3 regions of the Paenibacillus sp. FSL R5-0887 genome follow, and region 2 is predicted to be linked to each of the others. Evidence: riboswitches for the same ligand, from Rfam matches in the RefSeq annotation. Region 2 holds a riboswitch; each other region holds the start of a gene.
The links. A riboswitch is a leader RNA that binds a small molecule or an ion and turns the genes downstream of it on or off. The one in region 2 is predicted to bind cyclic di-AMP.
Positions count from the first base shown of each region.

Region 1: linked by a shared signal. The riboswitch ahead of MKY14_RS24745 (hypothetical protein) and the one ahead of MKY14_RS30665 (3D domain-containing protein) in region 2 are both predicted to bind cyclic di-AMP.
Region 3: linked by a shared signal. The riboswitch ahead of MKY14_RS26850 (C40 family peptidase) and the one ahead of MKY14_RS30665 (3D domain-containing protein) in region 2 are both predicted to bind cyclic di-AMP.

Region 1 covers NZ_JBBOCE010000002.1:1,547,527-1,553,705, reverse strand. The annotation lists gene MKY14_RS24760 (hypothetical protein) at 1-69, shown strand, start outside; gene MKY14_RS24755 (hypothetical protein) at 529-981, opposite strand; gene MKY14_RS24750 (hypothetical protein) at 1,022-1,543, opposite strand; gene MKY14_RS24745 (hypothetical protein) at 1,558-2,112, opposite strand; cyclic di-AMP (ydaO/yuaA leader) riboswitch at 2,181-2,344, opposite strand; cyclic di-AMP (ydaO/yuaA leader) riboswitch at 2,764-2,953, shown strand; gene MKY14_RS24740 (hypothetical protein) at 3,205-3,621, shown strand; gene kdpF (K(+)-transporting ATPase subunit F) at 3,748-3,825, shown strand; gene kdpA (potassium-transporting ATPase subunit KdpA) at 3,838-5,514, shown strand; gene kdpB (potassium-transporting ATPase subunit KdpB) at 5,531-6,179, shown strand, end outside.
Region 2 covers NZ_JBBOCE010000003.1:45,216-51,394, forward strand. The annotation lists gene yabG (sporulation peptidase YabG) at 1-574, opposite strand, end outside; gene rsmA (16S rRNA (adenine(1518)-N(6)/adenine(1519)-N(6))-dimethyltransferase RsmA) at 739-1,623, opposite strand; gene rnmV (ribonuclease M5) at 1,620-2,171, opposite strand; gene MKY14_RS30665 (3D domain-containing protein) at 2,348-3,514, opposite strand; cyclic di-AMP (ydaO/yuaA leader) riboswitch at 3,800-4,029, opposite strand; gene MKY14_RS30670 (TatD family hydrolase) at 4,228-4,998, opposite strand; gene MKY14_RS30675 (HD domain-containing protein) at 5,050-6,179, opposite strand, start outside.
Region 3 covers NZ_JBBOCE010000002.1:2,034,184-2,040,362, forward strand. The annotation lists gene MKY14_RS26840 (M1 family metallopeptidase) at 1-2,006, shown strand, start outside; gene MKY14_RS26845 (hypothetical protein) at 2,018-2,848, shown strand; cyclic di-AMP (ydaO/yuaA leader) riboswitch at 3,067-3,205, shown strand; gene MKY14_RS26850 (C40 family peptidase) at 3,263-3,691, shown strand; cyclic di-AMP (ydaO/yuaA leader) riboswitch at 4,054-4,196, shown strand; gene MKY14_RS26855 (C40 family peptidase) at 4,202-4,693, shown strand; gene MKY14_RS26860 (GNAT family N-acetyltransferase) at 4,883-5,368, shown strand; gene MKY14_RS26865 (c-type cytochrome) at 5,496-5,852, shown strand; gene MKY14_RS26870 (4a-hydroxytetrahydrobiopterin dehydratase) at 5,934-6,179, opposite strand, start outside.

The DNA.
Region 1 (6,179 bases), on a different contig from region 2:
GGTGTTGCTATAGTGGGGATGTTGGCAGGATTGTGGATGTACGGTAAGGCGCGTAAGAGTAAAGTGTAATAGTAGGAACTGAATTTTCGGGGGTATCCTAACAACCATTTATGGTTGTTGGGATATCCCCGTTTTTGAGTTGGCAATCTCTTTGTATACGAGCTGATATAGCTAACGGACCCAGCAGCACTTAAATGCAACAATCATCGAGATTTAGCAAGATATCGGACACTATAGTCGCTATTGGCATGAAAAATGGTGAATTAGTAGCTCTTTTAACCAAATAGTTGCACTGGAGTCCGATACTATGCTCAAAAGGCGATAAACGTGTAAGTAACGTCATCTGGGTCCGTAAGCCTTGGTGGAAGATGATTAGGGCTTGCTTTAAGACGATCCAAGACGTTCATCGCTCGGGATTTCTACTGGAGTCCGAACGCCGGCCATATTTGTGGAAAAGCTTCAATTAAAGGCTCCTGAGTCCGTTAGATGCTTCATGCGCTTAAAGATTGTCTGAATTCTAGTCAGTGACTAAATTATAGAAAGATTTGCGCTCGTTAGTATATCCGTTTGGGTGGTCATCTGCTCCCGTACAGCTCTAAGCTGTGTTTTCAGTGCGGGAACACTTTTTTGCAGAATAATGCTTATTTGAGAAAGAGGCAGCTTTAGACCGTACCACATGACCTTCACAAGCTGTTCCTCCCAAGGTAATGCCTTAGCCGATAGAAGCGAGCGCCGGGCAAAAGAATCAGCACACTGGCGAATACAAGTGCGGTAAGCGTGGATAGAGAATAACTGAGGATCGAAATCATCCTGACGATATATTTTATGAAGCTCTGTGAAGGTGCGGATAGTAATCTTGTCTGCCTCATTAGATTGTTCTAACAACATGGAACTAAGTACGTAGACTTCATTAGTATACTTTTGAACACACTCTGCAAATTTAGTACTGTAGGTGGACTCGGGAGGTAAGGGGTCAGGCATGGTGAACACGATCCTTTCAGATTGAGAGATTTGCTTGAATCTATAATATAGAAAAGTAAGAGATGGATTTATTGATGAGATCGGCGGTGTCTGGTTCCGGGCAACTGTGTTTCTGCTGGGAGGCACTGGATAAAGCTTTGGAAGGTTTGTAGTAGAGCCGTTCACTTCTGGAATTGCTCCCCCCTGCTGCAACACTGTACAGACGCCCTTGCTGAATATGCCCTGCCAAGGATTTACCCTGGAGCTTGGCCTTTAAATCCTGCAAAGCACCCTGAACTAGCTCAAGCTTAACCTGCTCCCAATCTGAACCTTCGCGACGGACCTTATCCAGCGCTTCCTCAAGACGGCAATGACAGATAGCCCGTAAAAAAGAACTCCATTTAATGAGATCGAAATTTTTGGTGTTGGCAGAGATCAGACAAGCCCCCCAACTGCAGCCTCCCTTACAGGTGAGCTTCAGAATACCATAACGGCAGCCTTCAGCCCCTTCCATTCCATAGTGAATAGGCTCGGGTTCATCCAATACAAATACTTCAATGCGGGATAGTCTGCGCTGGTCCATAGTAGGGTTCCTCCTTAGATTTCCAAAAGCTTTAAGTCTACATGATGAGTGACACTAGCCTTTTCTACACAAGCGAGCATTTCCATTTTATTCTCACAGACTGCGGTATGCTCTAGCCATAGTCGGAACTTCTCTTTTCGTATAACAGATAGATGTAAGGGAAAGGTGCTGCGGGATCTCAAGACATACCAACCGGCGCTTACATCTTTCCAAGGCTCCTTGAAGGCTGTAAACCACGGGAGCTTTTGGTGTGATGACCAATCCTGCTGCTGCTGTTGTTCTCGAATTTTTTTATATATCTCATATACAATCTTAGAGTCTAAACAGTCTTTACAAGAAGAAGGTGTGCTGAACTGGCGAAGGGCTTGGATCTGGTTCTGGCCAAATGCATAGCCTACAATGTACCTGTGATTATGTTCTTCGAACCACAAGGCCCCGAAACAAACGTAATTTAGACTTATCGGCTCAAGCAGCCCTTGATGTATCCCTAAATAATAGTGCTTCAAAACATTCACCCCATCCAGCGTGCTATCACCTAATAAGCTCAGGTAACGCAAAAACCGCAGCAAGAGGAGGACCTCTGCTGCGGTTTTGGATTACAGGCAGATATACCTGGGCCAAAGCGTGGCGGATCAAGGGTCTCTCTCTTTACGCTTACGAGGTTAGCTGTCGGATTCGGACGGTGAGAGTCGCCCTACCTATTGAGACTTATGCAGTCTCCTTTGGATTCACCCCAAGTAGGCCAGGTGGCCTGATGGTTCCCCCGTTCCCTGCAATGCAGGAACTCAGCGTTGATTGTTTTTCATGAATTGGATTCAACCCGAATCATACTCTTTTCAAGATTTTCTGTAAAAAACGGAAAATGTTCTTTTAGAGCAATTTTAACCATATCCTGCCGACTACGACTGAAAAACGAGGTAAATAGGTATTTATGGCGTGTTATCGCGCCTCTTTCTCGTTCAGCCTCAGCTTCTTGCGTTTCTACCTATAATGGGAATTTGCAGTATTTTCGCTCTAAAAAGGTGAATAAAATCACATGGGTTATAGATAGCGATTAAACGCTCCAAACTCGAGTAAACAAGAGATATAGAGAGATTAGATATCAAGTAAGCGCTATCTAATGGGAAAATAGTTTTTAATTTGCATTATTTTGGCATCATTCAGGTTTTACAAGTCTTCGTGCATAAGAGTATGATTACTCCTGTTTCAACGACAATCGAATATTTGATCCGCTTAATTTCCGATAAGGAAAGCGGGGGAACCAACAATCGGCAGCCGATGTGAGAGTCGGAAGCCGATTATGGGGTGAATCCTGTAGAGGGTGTGAGTGAGCTCGCATCTATACAGGTAGGGCGACTCTCACCGCCCGAATCCGACAGCTAACCTCGTAAGCGTATGGAGAGAGGATGAGTGCAATGTGACCGCTAGCGAGCCACAGAGGAGATCCTTTGTGGCTTTTTGCTGTGCTCTTAGAAGCAAAGCATTTATGGAGGCCTCCCCTAAGAGGTCGCTAAATTCATCATTAGCGGTATTTGTAAGGCAGCGTCTAATGACGTGACACAACCGAGCTTTAGGTTGTGCCCGAAAATGACGATAGGTCAACATCCTTTCGGAGATTTTCGTTGCCTCCTTGTTGTAAATGAGCAGGAGGAGAAAAAAAGATGACGGATCAGAATGAATATGTGCTTGTATGTGCGCCTACAAAGGCGGGAGAACATTTCATTAAACTTCTGAAGTTCAGGGGTATTAAGATGGCGGGATTAACCAACAATGTGGCTGAGAAAGCTTTACTTGAGGAGCTCGGGATTGAGCAGGTTATTCTTGTGGATACCCGCCATCAGAGCACTTGGTTTCGCCCATCGTTCCCGGTAGGCAGGGTATATCTGTTTGAGAGCAGCTTTCCGCTTTGCTGCCGCTATATTCAGATGTGCCGTACCTGGACGACACAGCCGATTTTTGTGATTACAAGTTCAATAAATCCTAGATTGGTCTATAAAAGACTTGGTGCGAGCTATGTAATCTATTCCCATAGTGGTGATGCTGATTTTCTAATCGATAGATCACCTCATCAAGGATAATGGAAGGAGTGCGGAAGATATGATGGATCTGTATATGGTGGCTTCGTTAGCTGTAATTTACGGGTTATTTTATGGCTTTATGCGCTGGTGCGCAGGTGTAGTTGAGGATACGGGGAGGGATAAGCTGTGATTCTAGTAATCGCTGTTACCCTACTGTTGTTTATATATCTGGTTTACGCGTTGATTCATCCTGAGAAATTTTAAGGAGGGGCATTCATGGGCATTTTGCAAATAGTCGTCGTAATTGTAATTCTCATCTTGCTGGTCAAGCCGATGGGAACTTATTTATATCATGTATTTTCTAACGAACCGAATCGTACGGATCGCTGGTTTGCAGGCACAGAGAAAGGTATTTATAAGCTGATCGGCCTGAAAAAACGGGACGGAATGTCCTGGAAGAAGTATGCACTCAGCTTTGTTTTAACTAATATCGTACTGGTTGCTTTCAGTTATATTTTTCTGAGATTACAGCGGGGATTGCCGCTGAACCCGAATGGAATTGCCGATATGGAACAGACGCTTTCATTCAATACGGTGATCAGCTTTATGACCAATACGAACCTGCAGCATTATAGCGGGGAGACGGGACTATCGTATTTTTCACAAATGGCAGTCATCACGATGATGATGTTCACGTCTGCAGCGAGCGGATTTTCTGTTGCGGTTGCTTTTGTCAGAGGGATTACAGGACAGAAATCAGTCGGGAACTTTTTCGAGGACTTCGTAAAAGCACATATTCGTGTATTCATTCCATTAGCTCTGCTAGTTTCATTGGTGCTGGTAGGATTGCATGTGCCACAAACGCTCAAGCCATCGCTTGAGGTCACTACACTTGAAGGCCAGACGCAACAAATCGCTATCGGTCCAGTCGCTTCTTTGGAATCAATTAAACACTTAGGTACGAATGGTGGCGGCTTCTTCGGAGCCAATTCAGCACATCCTTTTGAGAACCCTAATCCACTTACGAACGTTCTGGAGATTCTCTCTATGTGGATGCTGCCAGCCTCTTTGCCATATATGTACGGGTTGTTCGCTAAGAACAAACGTCAGGGCTGGGTGATTTTCACAGCAATGATGACCTTGTTCGTACTACTGCTAGGATTGAATTATTATGCGGAAACCAAAGGCAATCCAGCTATCAATGCGCTGGGGATTGAGTCTTCGCAAGGCAGCATGGAAGGTAAAGAGGTACGTTTTGGTATCCCGCAATCTTCGCTGTTCACTTCGGTAACAACGGCAGCTACGACAGGTAGTGTTAACAATATGCATGATACGCTGACACCGCTAGGTGGCATTACCCCTCTGGCCCTAATGATGCTCAACAACGTCTTTGGGGGAAAAGGTGTCGGACTAATCAATATGCTGATGTATGCCATCATGGGTGTCTTCTTATGTGGACTAATGGTTGGCAGAACACCAGAGTTTCTCGGGCGAAAGATAGAAGCCAAGGAGATGAAGCTAATTGCGATTGCTATCCTTGTGCATCCGTTCATTATCCTTGTACCAACAGCAGGTGCGTTCTTAACGGACTTGGGCAACGGTTCCATCACGAATCCCGGATTCCATGGACTTAGCCAAGTGTTATATGAATATGTCTCTTCTGCCGCGAACAATGGTTCAGGATTTGAAGGGCTTGCGGACAACACCACCTTTTGGAATGTTACAACCGGGATCGTAATGCTGCTTGGCCGTTATGTCTCTATAATCGCGATGCTGGCAGTTGCAGGCTCACTGATCCAGAAGAAGCCAGTTCCTGAGACGATTGGCACATTCCGCACAGACAATGGTCTGTTCACCGGAATTCTGATTGGTACCGTTGTAATTATCGGGGCTCTGACGTTTCTGCCGGTCATTGTGCTCGGCCCGATTGCAGAATATTTGACCTTACGGTAGGAAGAGGGAGAACAAGATGAGTACTGTAAAAAGAAAAAAGCTGCTGACGGGACCCATACTCCTAAGCGCTGTAAAGGATAGCTTTATTAAGCTTAACCCGGTGACGTTAATCAAAAATCCGGTCATGTTCGTAGTCGAAATCGGTACGATTATTGTATTGCTTATGGTACTGGCCCCCGGATATTTTAATGCAGAGAAATCGGTAGGCTTCAATATCACAGTGTTGTTCATTCTGCTATTCACAGTGCTGTTTGCCAACTTCGCTGAAGCGCTGGCTGAAGGCCGCGGGAAAGCCCAGGCGGATTCACTCAAGAAAACGAAACAGGATATCACAGCTAACAAACTCGTTGGAGGGTCTGTGAAGACCGTTTCTTCTTCCGAGCTTCGTAAAGGAGATATCGTCATCGTCAGTCAGGGAGAACTTATCCCTGGCGATGGTGAAGTAATTGAAGGGCTGGCCTCCGTAGATGAATCGGCAATTACAGGTGAATCTGCACCTGTTATTAAGGAAGCTGGCGGAGATTTCGGCTCAGTCACAGGCGGCACCCGGGTAGTCAGTGATGAGATTAAAGTCAAAATTACCAGTGATCCCGGTGAGTCATTCCTGGATCGGATGATCTCCCTCGTTGAAGGGGCGAAACGTCAAAAGACACCCAATGAAATTG
Region 2 (6,179 bases):
TAATAGCAGCTATAAAGTTTTGCGAATTTTTATAGCTATTCAGACTATACAGATCGTAAGTATGCTGTTGCTTCAGTACCCCATCATGACCAGTGATCACTACAATATCTGGGCGTACACGGGGCAACAGCCGGTATAACGTATCAGCCATTGCAGATTCATGAACATGATGCCCTTCAGCGGGAATCCGCAGCTGCTCGTATAAGCTAAGGCTCTTATTCAAATATGCCGGATCGCCATCCAGATGCAGTACTTTACCTGGCACTTCAAAATAAGGAGCTTCCTTGGACGGTGGAGCCCATGTCCCCTCTGTTAGGGTTCCCCCGCTCCGCTGACTTTGCTCCTGACGGTCCTTCCGCAGCTGTGTCAGTGATTCCTTCGCTTTGATCTGTGCTTGCTGTCCCCGTTCCGTTATTCGGGTAGGAGGCACTTGAACCAGGTCATCCAGAGGAGAATCCGCCAACAGGCGGAAATCTGTGCCTTTAATGACGGCTCTATCCTGCACAATATTATCTACACGAAATGTTAAATCACCGCCATAAGATTTGCGAACGACCAAGTCTCCTAAATTCATTACAACCACCACCTCTACCCCATCGTATGGGCAAAGGCCTCAGTTGGTTCATAACTCAACATATTTTTAAAATATAAGAATGTATAATGCTCCACCAGAATAACATCCTTATATTTCTACGAGAAACGGTTTTCGTCCTTAAGACAACAACCGTTTCCTATTGCTTATTCAATTCCAGCGGCTAGCAAAACACCGCTTAAGCGGGCGTATTCTTCAAGACTGAGTGTTTCTCCGCGACGGGTCGGTTCAATACCCGCTTCTGCGAGTAAAGCCTCCAGCTGCTCACGTCCTTGTTCAGGGAAGTAACGAGCCTTCAGATTGTTAGCAATCGTCTTGCGGCGCTGTGTGAAAGAAGCGTGAACCACTTCAAAGAAATGCTTCTCACTCTCCACCTTTACCGGAGGATGCTCTCTAACCTTCAGACGGATAACAGCAGACTCCACATTAGGTTGAGGGATGAATACCGTACGTGGCACGATACAGACGAGCTCAGGCTCGCTGTAGTACTGCACGGCAATGCTAAGACTTCCGTATTCCTTTCCACCTGGAGATGCAGCCATACGCTCCGCAACCTCCTTCTGAATCATTACAACGATGTTATCAAGGGGAAGCTTCTCTTCGAGCAGCTTCATCAGAATCGGAGTAGTCACATAATAAGGCAGGTTAGCAACCACACTGACCTTGTTCACAGTGGTGAAATCTTCCTTGAACATTTCCTGCAAGTTCACATTGAGGACATCATCGTTACGAACCTTAACATGGGGATAGGGGGAAAGTACGTCTTTTAATATTGGAATCAGTCTACGGTCAATCTCTACGGCAGTTACAGCACCCGCTGTTAGTGCCAGACGCTCCGTCAGCGCTCCAATTCCCGGCCCGATCTCCAGCGCCCCAGAATCGCTATCTAGTCCAGCAGCGTCTACAATCTTGTCCAAAATATTCTGATCAATCAAAAAATTCTGTCCCAGGCTTTTCTTGAACTTGAATCCATAACGTTGAATAATCTCTTTGGTCCGTTTTGGAGTCGAAATTTCCTCTCTACCACTCATGAAGTAATGCCTCCCTGATCAATTTGGGCGAGAGCCCCGGCAAATTCCTCCCGCGTAATCCCAAACATCGCCAGCCGCTTGTACAGCTGTTTGCCGTTACAATATCCGATTCCAAGCAAATTACCAAGTGCCATACGTCTTTCAGCAGCCCGAGGGTGTACAAGCATTCCAGCGGCCATAAGATCATCAATACCAATCAAAGCAGGTGCTCCTTCAAAAGAGGTATGTACATTACGCAGCGCATGACGAATCGCCTCTGGCGATGCATTCTCTACACCGATATCCCCTTTTCGAGTTGCGTCCTTCTCTGGAATAAAAGCATGCTTGCAGCCCGGCACCTTCGCTGAAACGATTTTACGAATTCGCTCCCCAGCATGGTCCGGGTCCGTAAGAATAATAACCCCTCTACGTTCCATAGCAAGCGCGATCTTAGCAATTACAGTCCGGTTTACAGCAGAGCCGCCTGTCTCAATGGTATCCGCTTCTACAGCACGCTTAATGGCTACGGTATCGCTTTTGCCTTCAACGACGATTAATTCCTTAATCATATTTCTTGACTCCTTCCAAAAAAAGCAAAAAGAAGAGGATTCGCTCCTCTTCTTTTGGTTAAAGAATGTATAAGTGATGAGCGGTTGCTCTGCGATCAACGAAATGATCATCCAGCGTTCCTTAACGGTTATCATCACTATAGCTTATCAAAGGATTTTTTGCAAAAGCTTCAGTTCTAGTTAAGCTCTGGTTTCACAGGTCCAATCACATAAACGGTACGTGATTTACGGCCGAAATTACGAGCATGGCTCAGGGAATCATAATAGACATCCACTTTATTGCCTTTAATGGCACCGCCAGTATCCTCTGCACGGCGGAATCCAAGCCCATCGATATAAACCCACCAGCCAATAGGAATTACATTCGGATCTACTGCAATTGTACGACCTTCCGTTACGCGTGTTCCGGAGGCAGTTTTAGTACCTATCCCTGGCTCTTCTGACGAATAAGCTGTCATGGAGACGTTCTTAATCATCTTCTTGTACTCAAAGTCTACGCCAGCCTTGCTTGTGACGTTCTTAGTCTTAGCGCTAACTTTAGTCGTTTTGGAGGTAGTGCTTGATTTGGAAGTTGTTGTAGCTTTAGCAACTACAGTAGGCTTAGGAAGTGCTTTAGTACCAACGGCAATGATCTTATCTTTTGTTACCGTTTGTACTTCCTTGCCGATCATGCGCATAGAGGCCAGTTCTCCGTCTTGATAGATCTTTTCAATATGCTGAACCATGACGCCTGGTTTGCCTGCCTGTGCCACTCTAACTGTTCCCACAGTAAGGGAGGGATCTGCTGTCTTAATAACACGGAAAGGTAAGTTAGTTGTTCGCTGTACCGTTTGCTTGTTGATACGAACGATCTTAATCTCCATGTCAGCAGAGATGGTGGTGTCTAACGAAGGAAAAATCTTATCATAGCCTTCTAGGTTGATACCCAGTTTGTCAATCGCTTGACCGATAGTGTCTTCGGTCGTATATAACGTTTTTGTTGCTCCGTCCGCAGTAAGGCTAAATTTCTGCGCACGATTGATAACGACACGGTCACCGTCTTTTATTTCATCACTCAGACCTAAAGATAATTCATCATGCGGCTGCAGCGAAATTTGCTCTTTCTCCAACACATCACCAAGAAGTGCTTCTCGCGTTTCAAGTGTCTGTGTTTGCCCGTCTATTACTAAAACTAATTGTTTATTACTTTGACCGTGTACGTACAGCAGAATTAACAGCGCGATTGCGATTGAAATCACACCTGCAAGTAAAAGTACGCGAGTATTTACTTGCTCCCACCGTAATGCGAAAGACCTGCTGGATGACTGCGAATCATGGGATACCTCTGGTTGGAATAAGCCCATTCTCTCCATCCTCCTTACATAGCCTCGTCGTCAATTTGTATATCATGAGGACTGAATTTCTTTGACGAAACTATTTGAGATTGTCACAGGATACGCACGTATTAACTTAGCGTCTCCTGCTCATGGATCGCCTGCTCGGCACAGCTACTCCCACACCTGTTATATAACAGTATGCGGGCAACATTCAGTTTATTCAAAAATAAAGAAGCCTAAAAAGAGTTCTCTTGAGGACTCTTTCGTGGCTTCTCCGATGTCAGAATACGCGGGAATGTTTGTGCACGAGGTTGCCTCTCTTACTTGCGCTTACGGGGTTAGCTGTCGGGTTCGGACGAAAGAGAGACGCCCTATTTCAGGTCACCCGCTCACGGCGGTTGCCCTTAAATTCACCCCAAAGACCACGTGAAGAAATCAAATATTGTTCTGCGGCAATTCCTAGTCGTATTCAAGATACAGGCATGCGGCAGTTCAATATTGGTTCCCCCGTTCTCCATACGGAGACTCAGCGAGACGATCCATGAATCAATGGCTGTCACAATAACAACAGCTCACATCACTGAAAAGATGATATCCTGTTTTGATGCATGTTGTAAAGGACGATTCAACCACGTTTACGCAAATATATGGTTAAAATATTGTAATAATCAGCCGTTTTTATATTAAAAAAGTTTAATATATCGGCCATTCTCTATTTTTCACCCGTTTTACTCCTGTTTTCAGACAATCCCAAATCGTTCCAGTGCGTTCGCATACGTAATTTTAGCCAATTCTTCCCATGTTAACCCTTTAATTTCAGCCGCAGCCTCTGCTACTAACTTCACATGAGCACTCTCATTTCGCTTGCCTCGGAAGGGGTGTGGAGTCAAATATGGAGCGTCTGTTTCGATCAATAATCGGTCCAATGGCGTCTGTGCAAGCACCTCTTTAGGCACTCTGGCATTTTTGAACGTGATCGGTCCTCCAAATGACAAATGAAATCCTAGGTCTAGACACATTTTTGCGGTTTCCCAGCTGCCTGAGAAAGAATGCATTACGCCACCAATTTCATTTGCTTTTTCCTCCCGTAAAATCCGTACGACATCTTCATGGGCATCACGGTCATGTATACAGATTGGCATTTTTAGTTCACGGGCTAGTCCAATTTGTTTGCGGAAGACCTCCTGCTGCACATCCTTGGGAGAGGTATCCCAATAATAATCCAACCCAATCTCTCCGATGGCCACCACTTTCTCATGGCTGCAAAGAGAGGCGATCCAATCGAGGTCCCCCTCTTTCATATCAATCGCATCCTGTGGATGCCAGCCCACCGCTGCATAAATATAATCATAAGATTCAGCCAGCTTCATCGTTGAAGGGATCGTTTCCCGATTAAATCCAATATTGATCATCTTGCTAACTCCGGCCTCTACTGCACGAGCTATAACTTCCTCGCGATCCTCGTCGAATTGAGGCGCATCTAAATGTGTATGTGTGTCGAACAGATACATTTTAAAGCTCACTCCTTGTTGTTTTTATCAATAGTTCCATAAATATTTGTATTATTTTGCAAAAATCTCTGCTACAGAAAAGGGCAACCGTGTAAGGGCTTTTTTCAGCTTATCCTGTGGGAAATATAGGTGATATCTGCCACGATGAATTCCGCTTATTGAGCGCACAATATCCGATACCTCTGAAATTTCCCGCAATTGCTCATTGCGATCAAGCAGTAAAATTTGATTATTGTCGAAGGCTGCTCCTGGACGGAACACATCATAAGGCAAATCTGTCGGATAATCAATCTCTAAGTCATATTCTGGGTTAAGTCCCGCTCCCGCAAAACTGCTGCGGATTTCCGTAATCATATCTGTATCCAAATTCTCGATCTCTACATATTTATACAGTTTACGATGAATAAAACGGGTACACAAGTCGCTTAATAACTCATCTTCTTCAAGTGTCCATTGCATAAAAGCAGTCTGTACCAGTGCCTCATCAAGCATTAAATATTGCTTCACTGTTACTTCTCCTCGAAAGAGATCTTCCAGCGGAGCGATCATAAAGCGAAATTTGTACTCCTCTTGGAACAATTCTTTAGCTCTACGGAAGATTTGACGCAAAATAATTTCAGAGCTGCGCGTCACCGGATGAAAATATACCTGCCAGTACATTTGATAACGCGACATTAAATAATCTTCAATGGCATGCATACCTGATTCTTTTACTACAATCCGCCCATTATAAGGACGAAGCATTCTCAAAATCCGATCAATATCGATGGTTCCATAGTTTACACCTGTATAGTACGCATCACGCAGCAAATAATCCATACGATCAGCATCCAGCGGACTGGAAACCAAATTGACAACAATTTCATGCTCATATGTCTTAGAGATAACTGAGGCTACTTTACGAGGAAAATCTTCCTCCACATCACGCAATATTTCGGTGATCTCCGTGTCCTCCAAAATAATTCGGCAGGTCCAATCCTCATGGTTCATTTCAAAAGCTTCTTCTATAGAATGTGAAAATGGACCATGCCCTAAATCATGCAGCAAAGCCGCACACAAAGTAAGCAAACTTTCTTCAGGAATCCAATCCTTATACCCGCTGCGCTCAAATTGCGAAATGATTCTGCGTGTAATTTCATATACTCCTAAAGAATGAGAAAAACGACTATGCTCTGCACCAT
Region 3 (6,179 bases), on a different contig from region 2:
TGAAGTCACTGTCATTAAAGTACATCATCTTTGCGACCCTGGCCATCCTCGCGCTGCTGGGAGGAGGAATATGGGCCTTTTCAGGGGATAGCTCAACAGCTTCTGTTACTAGCTTTGCTTCAAAAGAGGCCAAGTCCTCCAGCGGCACAGCGCCTGCAGCCGTACCACAGCAGGTATTGCCTGAGAGCGCGCCTGTCCCGGCAGAGGAGGCTTTAAGCCAGCGGGTAGTCGAGTATCACATTGATGTCCAGCTTGTTCCTGACACAGAAACCTTAAAAGCTTCTGAGACAGTAACCTGGACACACCCCGGAGTAAAGCCAGTAAGTGATTTATATTTTCACATGTATCCAAATGCATTTGCCTCATCAGATACCACCTTTATGAAGGAATCCGGGGGGACGCTCAGAGGCGACAGCATGCCTGAGAACGGCTTCGGAAATATGACGCTGACCGATCTGCGCACGACAGAGGGAACTTCGCTAATGCAAAGAGTGCAATATGTTCAACCTGATGACGGCAATATCAACGATAAGACGCTTCTAAAGGTACATCTTCCTCAGCCTGTTAATGGTGGGGAAAGTGTAACACTTAAGCTTCAGTATGAAGTCCAGCTGCCCAAAATCTTTGCTCGCATGGGTGCTTCAGGTAACTTCGTTATGGCTGGGCAATGGTTCCCTAAGCTTAGTGTATACGAGCCTAAGGGCACACGCGGAGTTAAAGAAGAAGGCTGGGACCTGCATCAGTATCACGGGACCTCTGAGTTTTACAGTGATTTTGGCATCTTTAATGTAACGATTGCCGTTCCTTCCAACTATACGGTGGCTGCGACCGGATTTCCTGTAAAAAATGCCAAGCTCAAACAAGATCAAAAAATATATCAGTTCTACGCCGATGATGTCCACGACTTCGCTTGGGCTGCATCCCCTGATTTTACAGTAGCAGAGGAAGCTTTCTCTACGCCGGAAGTGCCTGGAGTACGAATTAAGGTGTATCTCGACCCACTGCACAAAGACTTACAAGAGCGTTACCTTCAAGCTGCCAAGGCTGCCCTGACCTACTTCAGCAAATGGTATGGCCCTTATCCCTACTCTACGCTGTCTATTATCGTCCCACCTAAGGAGGGAAACGGCGCGGGAGGAATGGAATATCCTACCCTTATTACAGCCTTTGGGGCCGCGGATTCTTCTCCAGATACCTCACTTGAAAGAACCGTCATTCATGAGATCGGCCATCAATACTTCTACGGTATGGTAGCCAGCAATGAATTCGAGGAGGCCTGGCTGGATGAAAGCTTTACTTCCTATGCCGAAGACAGACTTATGGAACAAGAATACGGTATCAAGTCTAATTTGCCTTTACAGGCCAGCCTGGTAACTATACCTGAGCCGTTAAATCTGGAAACGTGGAAATATGCAGGGGCGGATTCCTATAGCCGAAATGTTTATATCCGCGGCAAGCTTGTACTTAAAGATATCGAACGCCAGGTAGGTACCAAAGCAATGAACAACATCATGTCCTCCTACGCTCGTAAGTTCCGTTTCCAGCATCCCGCTACGTCAGATTTTCAGAAAGTCGTTGAGAAGGTAACCAAAAAATCATGGCAGGCCTATTTCGATGATTACATTTATGGTGATGGTGCGCCTGACTTCTCAGTAGATACGATTACTTTTAAAAAAAATAACAGCGGCGATGCTCAAAGCTACGAATCATTAGTGAAGATTTCAAATAAAGGGAGCCATTACGTTGATGTTCCCGTGAAATTCACATTCGCCGACAGCTCTTCGGTGCAGCGGGTCTGGAACGGTGAAGGAGCAGAGACTACGTTTCAATTGTTAAGCGATAAGCCTCTTCTCTCTGCTGAGATTGACCCTGAGCATTCCATCTTATTGGAGAGCAAACATTTAAACAACTTTAGGCTGGCGGAAATAGAGCCCAAGACGCTCTCTCGCTGGACGTTAAGTGTAACTAAACTACTTGAAACCGTGCTCGGAACTCTTGTCTGGTGAGGTGAATGATTGTGAGAACATCGATAACCCGCGGCTGGCAAAGCATGAAGGAGCAATTTTATATTTTAATTCTGCTCTTCATCTACCGACTGCTCTGGGGCTACTTTATGTATGGTTTCATCCGATCTGCCATTATTCCAATTCTACTGCGCTATCCAGATAAAGACGCCGGCGGCAGCGGTATGGGCAGACTGTTGTATTATATCGAGGGACAGTTCAGCTTGAATACTGACCCTACGATACGCACTTGGTTATGGATGCTTCTAGGACTTGTTGTCTTGCGACTTCTGCTTTCTCCTTTCATAAGGGCAGGATTGCTGCATGAGCTGCACCAGGAGCGAAAGGGCGAGCGCGGGCTGTTCTTTTTCCCCGGCATGAAGATCTATGGACTACCTGTCTTAGTCTTTAGCCTAATCGAATGGGTGCTGACCCTGCTGCCGCTTTACTGGCTTGCTCCAAAAATGTACGGGCTGTTCTTATCCTCTTTGTTTAACTACACTTTGTTACTTCATTTAGTACCATACGTATTGGCATGGCTTATATATATTTTTATCGTGCGCCTGTTTCTTCTATATATGCAGTTTGGTTACACCGGCGGTACAGGAATGTTCTCCTCACTGTTCATCTGCTTGCGGTCACTGATTCCTGCTATAGGTGTTTCCATTGTACTTGGTGCGGGAGGCTTGCTCTTACTGCTAGTGTGCGGACTGACGGGTCTGTTCTGTCCCGGCCTGCCGGCACTTATAATACGGCAAATCTCACCACTACCTTCTACGCTCTTAAAAATGTGGGGAATCTCTGCACAATATCATCTATGGTGTAGCAAAGCATTTCCACAATAAATTAACCTTATTTGACATAATAAAAAGGTCCCAATTCCTGTATTCAGGAGCTGGGACTTTTTCTCATTACGGATAACTTAAGAGTATTTGCAAAATCATAAAAGCTCTGTTACAATAAGTCCTGTGCTATTAGTAACAATTTTGTAATCAATTGAAACGATTCCTACATAACTAAATGTATTTATCGTAAGTGTAACTGTCGAAACGTCATTCTCTTGGTGCTTAACACGCCTAATTCCTTTGCACCGGGAAGTGGGGGAACCATATTTTGGGTGAATTGATCTCGCTTTACAGGGATCATAGGGAATCTTCTACCGAACCCTTAAGCTAACCTCGCAGGCCTTGGAAGGAGTACATCTTTTGAAAAGACATAATTTAAGAAAAAAATGCGTCGCTGCGGCGCTAGGACTTGTAATGGCATTATCTATTGGTGGAGGAAGCGCCTTTGCCGACTCTAAGATGGACACTGTAATCTCAAAGACTATTGGAGTTGCCTATAAAACCGGAGGTACAAGCACTGCCGGATTTGATTGCTCTGGATTTACAAAATATGTATTCAAGAATGTGGGTCTTACTTTACCTCGTACATCAAAAGCTCAATATAGCGTTGGAACTGCTGTATCCAAAAGCAATCTGCGTTCTGGTGATCTAGTGTTCTTTAACACACTTGGCAATGGAGTATCCCATGTCGGCATTTATGTTGGAAACGGAAAATTCGCACAATCGTCCTCTTCGCGTGGAGTGACCATCACTTCACTCAGTCAGGCCTACTGGGCCAATCGTTATGTTGGCGCTAAAAGAGTAATGAGTACTTCAGCTTATCAAGCTGTAGCCTTCGATTGAAACCTTCCTCACAACTATAACCTCATAATTACAACTATATGAACCTGAATCTGATTATTCCCGTAATCAAATTCGGGTTTTTCTTTTTTCCATAATATATTTTTACACTAATAGAGCCCAATTGAAACACGTTTATTTGATAAAAATTGCAATTATATTAAAAATTAGGTCATTATTAACGCTTACATATGCCTTTCTACCGTAAAAATGCCAATTTTTCTGCATTAATATGTTAAAAACGATTGCCAAGCGGCTTTCTGTTTGTTACAATTAGCGCAGTGAGATTTTAGTAACATTTTTGTAATCATTAAGTTGTTATTTACAAAGGTTTTGTCATGTATTGATTACAAGCTAATCCTAATCAACAGTATGAGCCGAGTTTCCTAACTATTAGGAAAACGGGGGAACCAACTTTGGGTGAATTGACCTCCATTATATAGAGGGGTCATAGGGGACCTTCAACCGAACCCTTAAGCTAACCTCGTAGGCATTTGGAAGGGGTATACACTTTTGAAGAAGAAGTTAGCAGCAGCAGTACTAAGCTTTTCCATCATCCTCACCATCGGAGCAGGAAGCGCTTTCGCAGATTCCAAAATGGATAAAGTGATTGACAAGGCCATCGGTACTAAATACGTATCCGGCGGTATATCCACTAACGGATTTGATTGCTCCGGATTTACAATGTATGTGTTTGATAAGATTGGCATTAACCTTCCACACCAATCAGGTTCCCAATATCAAATGGGCACAGCAATCTCCCGTGATGATATAAGAGCCGGAGATCTTGTATTCTTCAATACAAGTGGCAAAGGTGTCTCCCATGTCGGCATTTATGTCGGTGAAGGTAAGTTCGCACACGCTTCTACCTCACGCGGTGTTACGATTAGCTCTCTGAGTGATAGCTACTACGTGAAACGCTACGTTGGTGCTAAGCGCATTATGAGCACAGACGCTTACCAATCGGTTGCTGCTGAATCGGAAGACAATGATGATGTTCAATAAGTAACGTACATAGGCTCTTTTCCAAGGTAACTCTTGGAGGAGAGCTTGTTTTTTTGTCTTATTACTTATTTACCCCTCTCATAATTTGTAAAACATTCCTCTCATATAAAGTTTCTGAGTCGAACCTCCCCCATTTTGTATATAATTAGTAATATAGCAATGTCCTCGTGAAAGGAGATCGTTGACTTTATGATAAATCCCTCGGTAACTTTTCATGTTGTTCCTATGGAGGCAATTCACGGAGAAGCTATTTGTAAGTGGAGCTATACGCCCCCATATAATATTTATGGCTGGATGCCGTGGGAGCAGATGCAGGCTCTTGGCATCGAGTTTGGCGATCCGCAGCTCCGGGAGGAACAATATATCTCCATATTAAATGAACAAGAGGTTTTGTGCGGATTCGCACAGTTGTTCCCGATGGAAGGAGTCGTCCGTTTAGGAGTTGGGATGCGCCCCGATCTATGCGGCCATGGTTTAGGCAAACTATTCGTAGATGCCATCGTCCAGACAGCCTTGAGTCGTTATCCTGATCGAGAGATAGATCTAGAAGTCCTGACCTGGAACCAACGCGCCATTCGAACTTATCAAAAATGTGGATTTACGATTACAGATACGTATGAACGCCGCACACCTACAGGAGACAAACCTTTTTATTGCATGGTCTATGATAAATGATATTAAATACCAGATATTTCATAAGAATGATTGTATTCTCGTTCATTTTTTTGTCACAAACCCTATGATAACGCTTCACCATAAGCTATAATGTAGGGAGCAGCTTACATAGAAGGGACGAATTGGGATGCAGAAATGGATCATGAGCGGTTTGTTTTTTGCCGCCTGTGCCTTTGCGGTAGTACTCATGTTTACACTTCCGGGTAAAGAAGAGGTAGCGGAAGAAAATAAGCCCACGATGCCGGTAGTTCAACTGGACGCAGCAAAGGCAGAAGCAACCGTGAAAGCCAGCTGTATCACCTGTCACGGCGATCAGCTTCAAGGTGGAGTTGGACCAAGTCTTCAGAATGAAGGCGGCCAGCATGACGCTGAGGAAATCTACAGCATCGTCACCAAAGGACGTGGTCAAATGCCTTCCTTTAAGGAGAAGCTAGCCCCTGAAGAGATCGCCAACGTCGCACTCTGGCTCTCAGAGAAAAAGTAACCCATCAAGCAACTAAAAACGCCCGTGTATGAGATAGGTGACTATCTATGCACGGGCGTTTATTTTATGATTTTGGCTAAACTAATGATTTTTTTCAAAGGCTTCATTAAATTCATGCGCCGCTCGAAGATCTAGAGCCGTAATCCCATCTTCTTCATTAGATTCAAGTCGCAGGGTAACTGTTTTATAATCAATCGTAATATGTGGATGATGATCGAAGGCTTCTGAAATCGTGGCTACTTCATCAACGAACGCAATGCCCTTCATATATTGGCTGAACATATATTTTCGCACCATAACATTATTATCCAGCTTCCACCCCTCCAG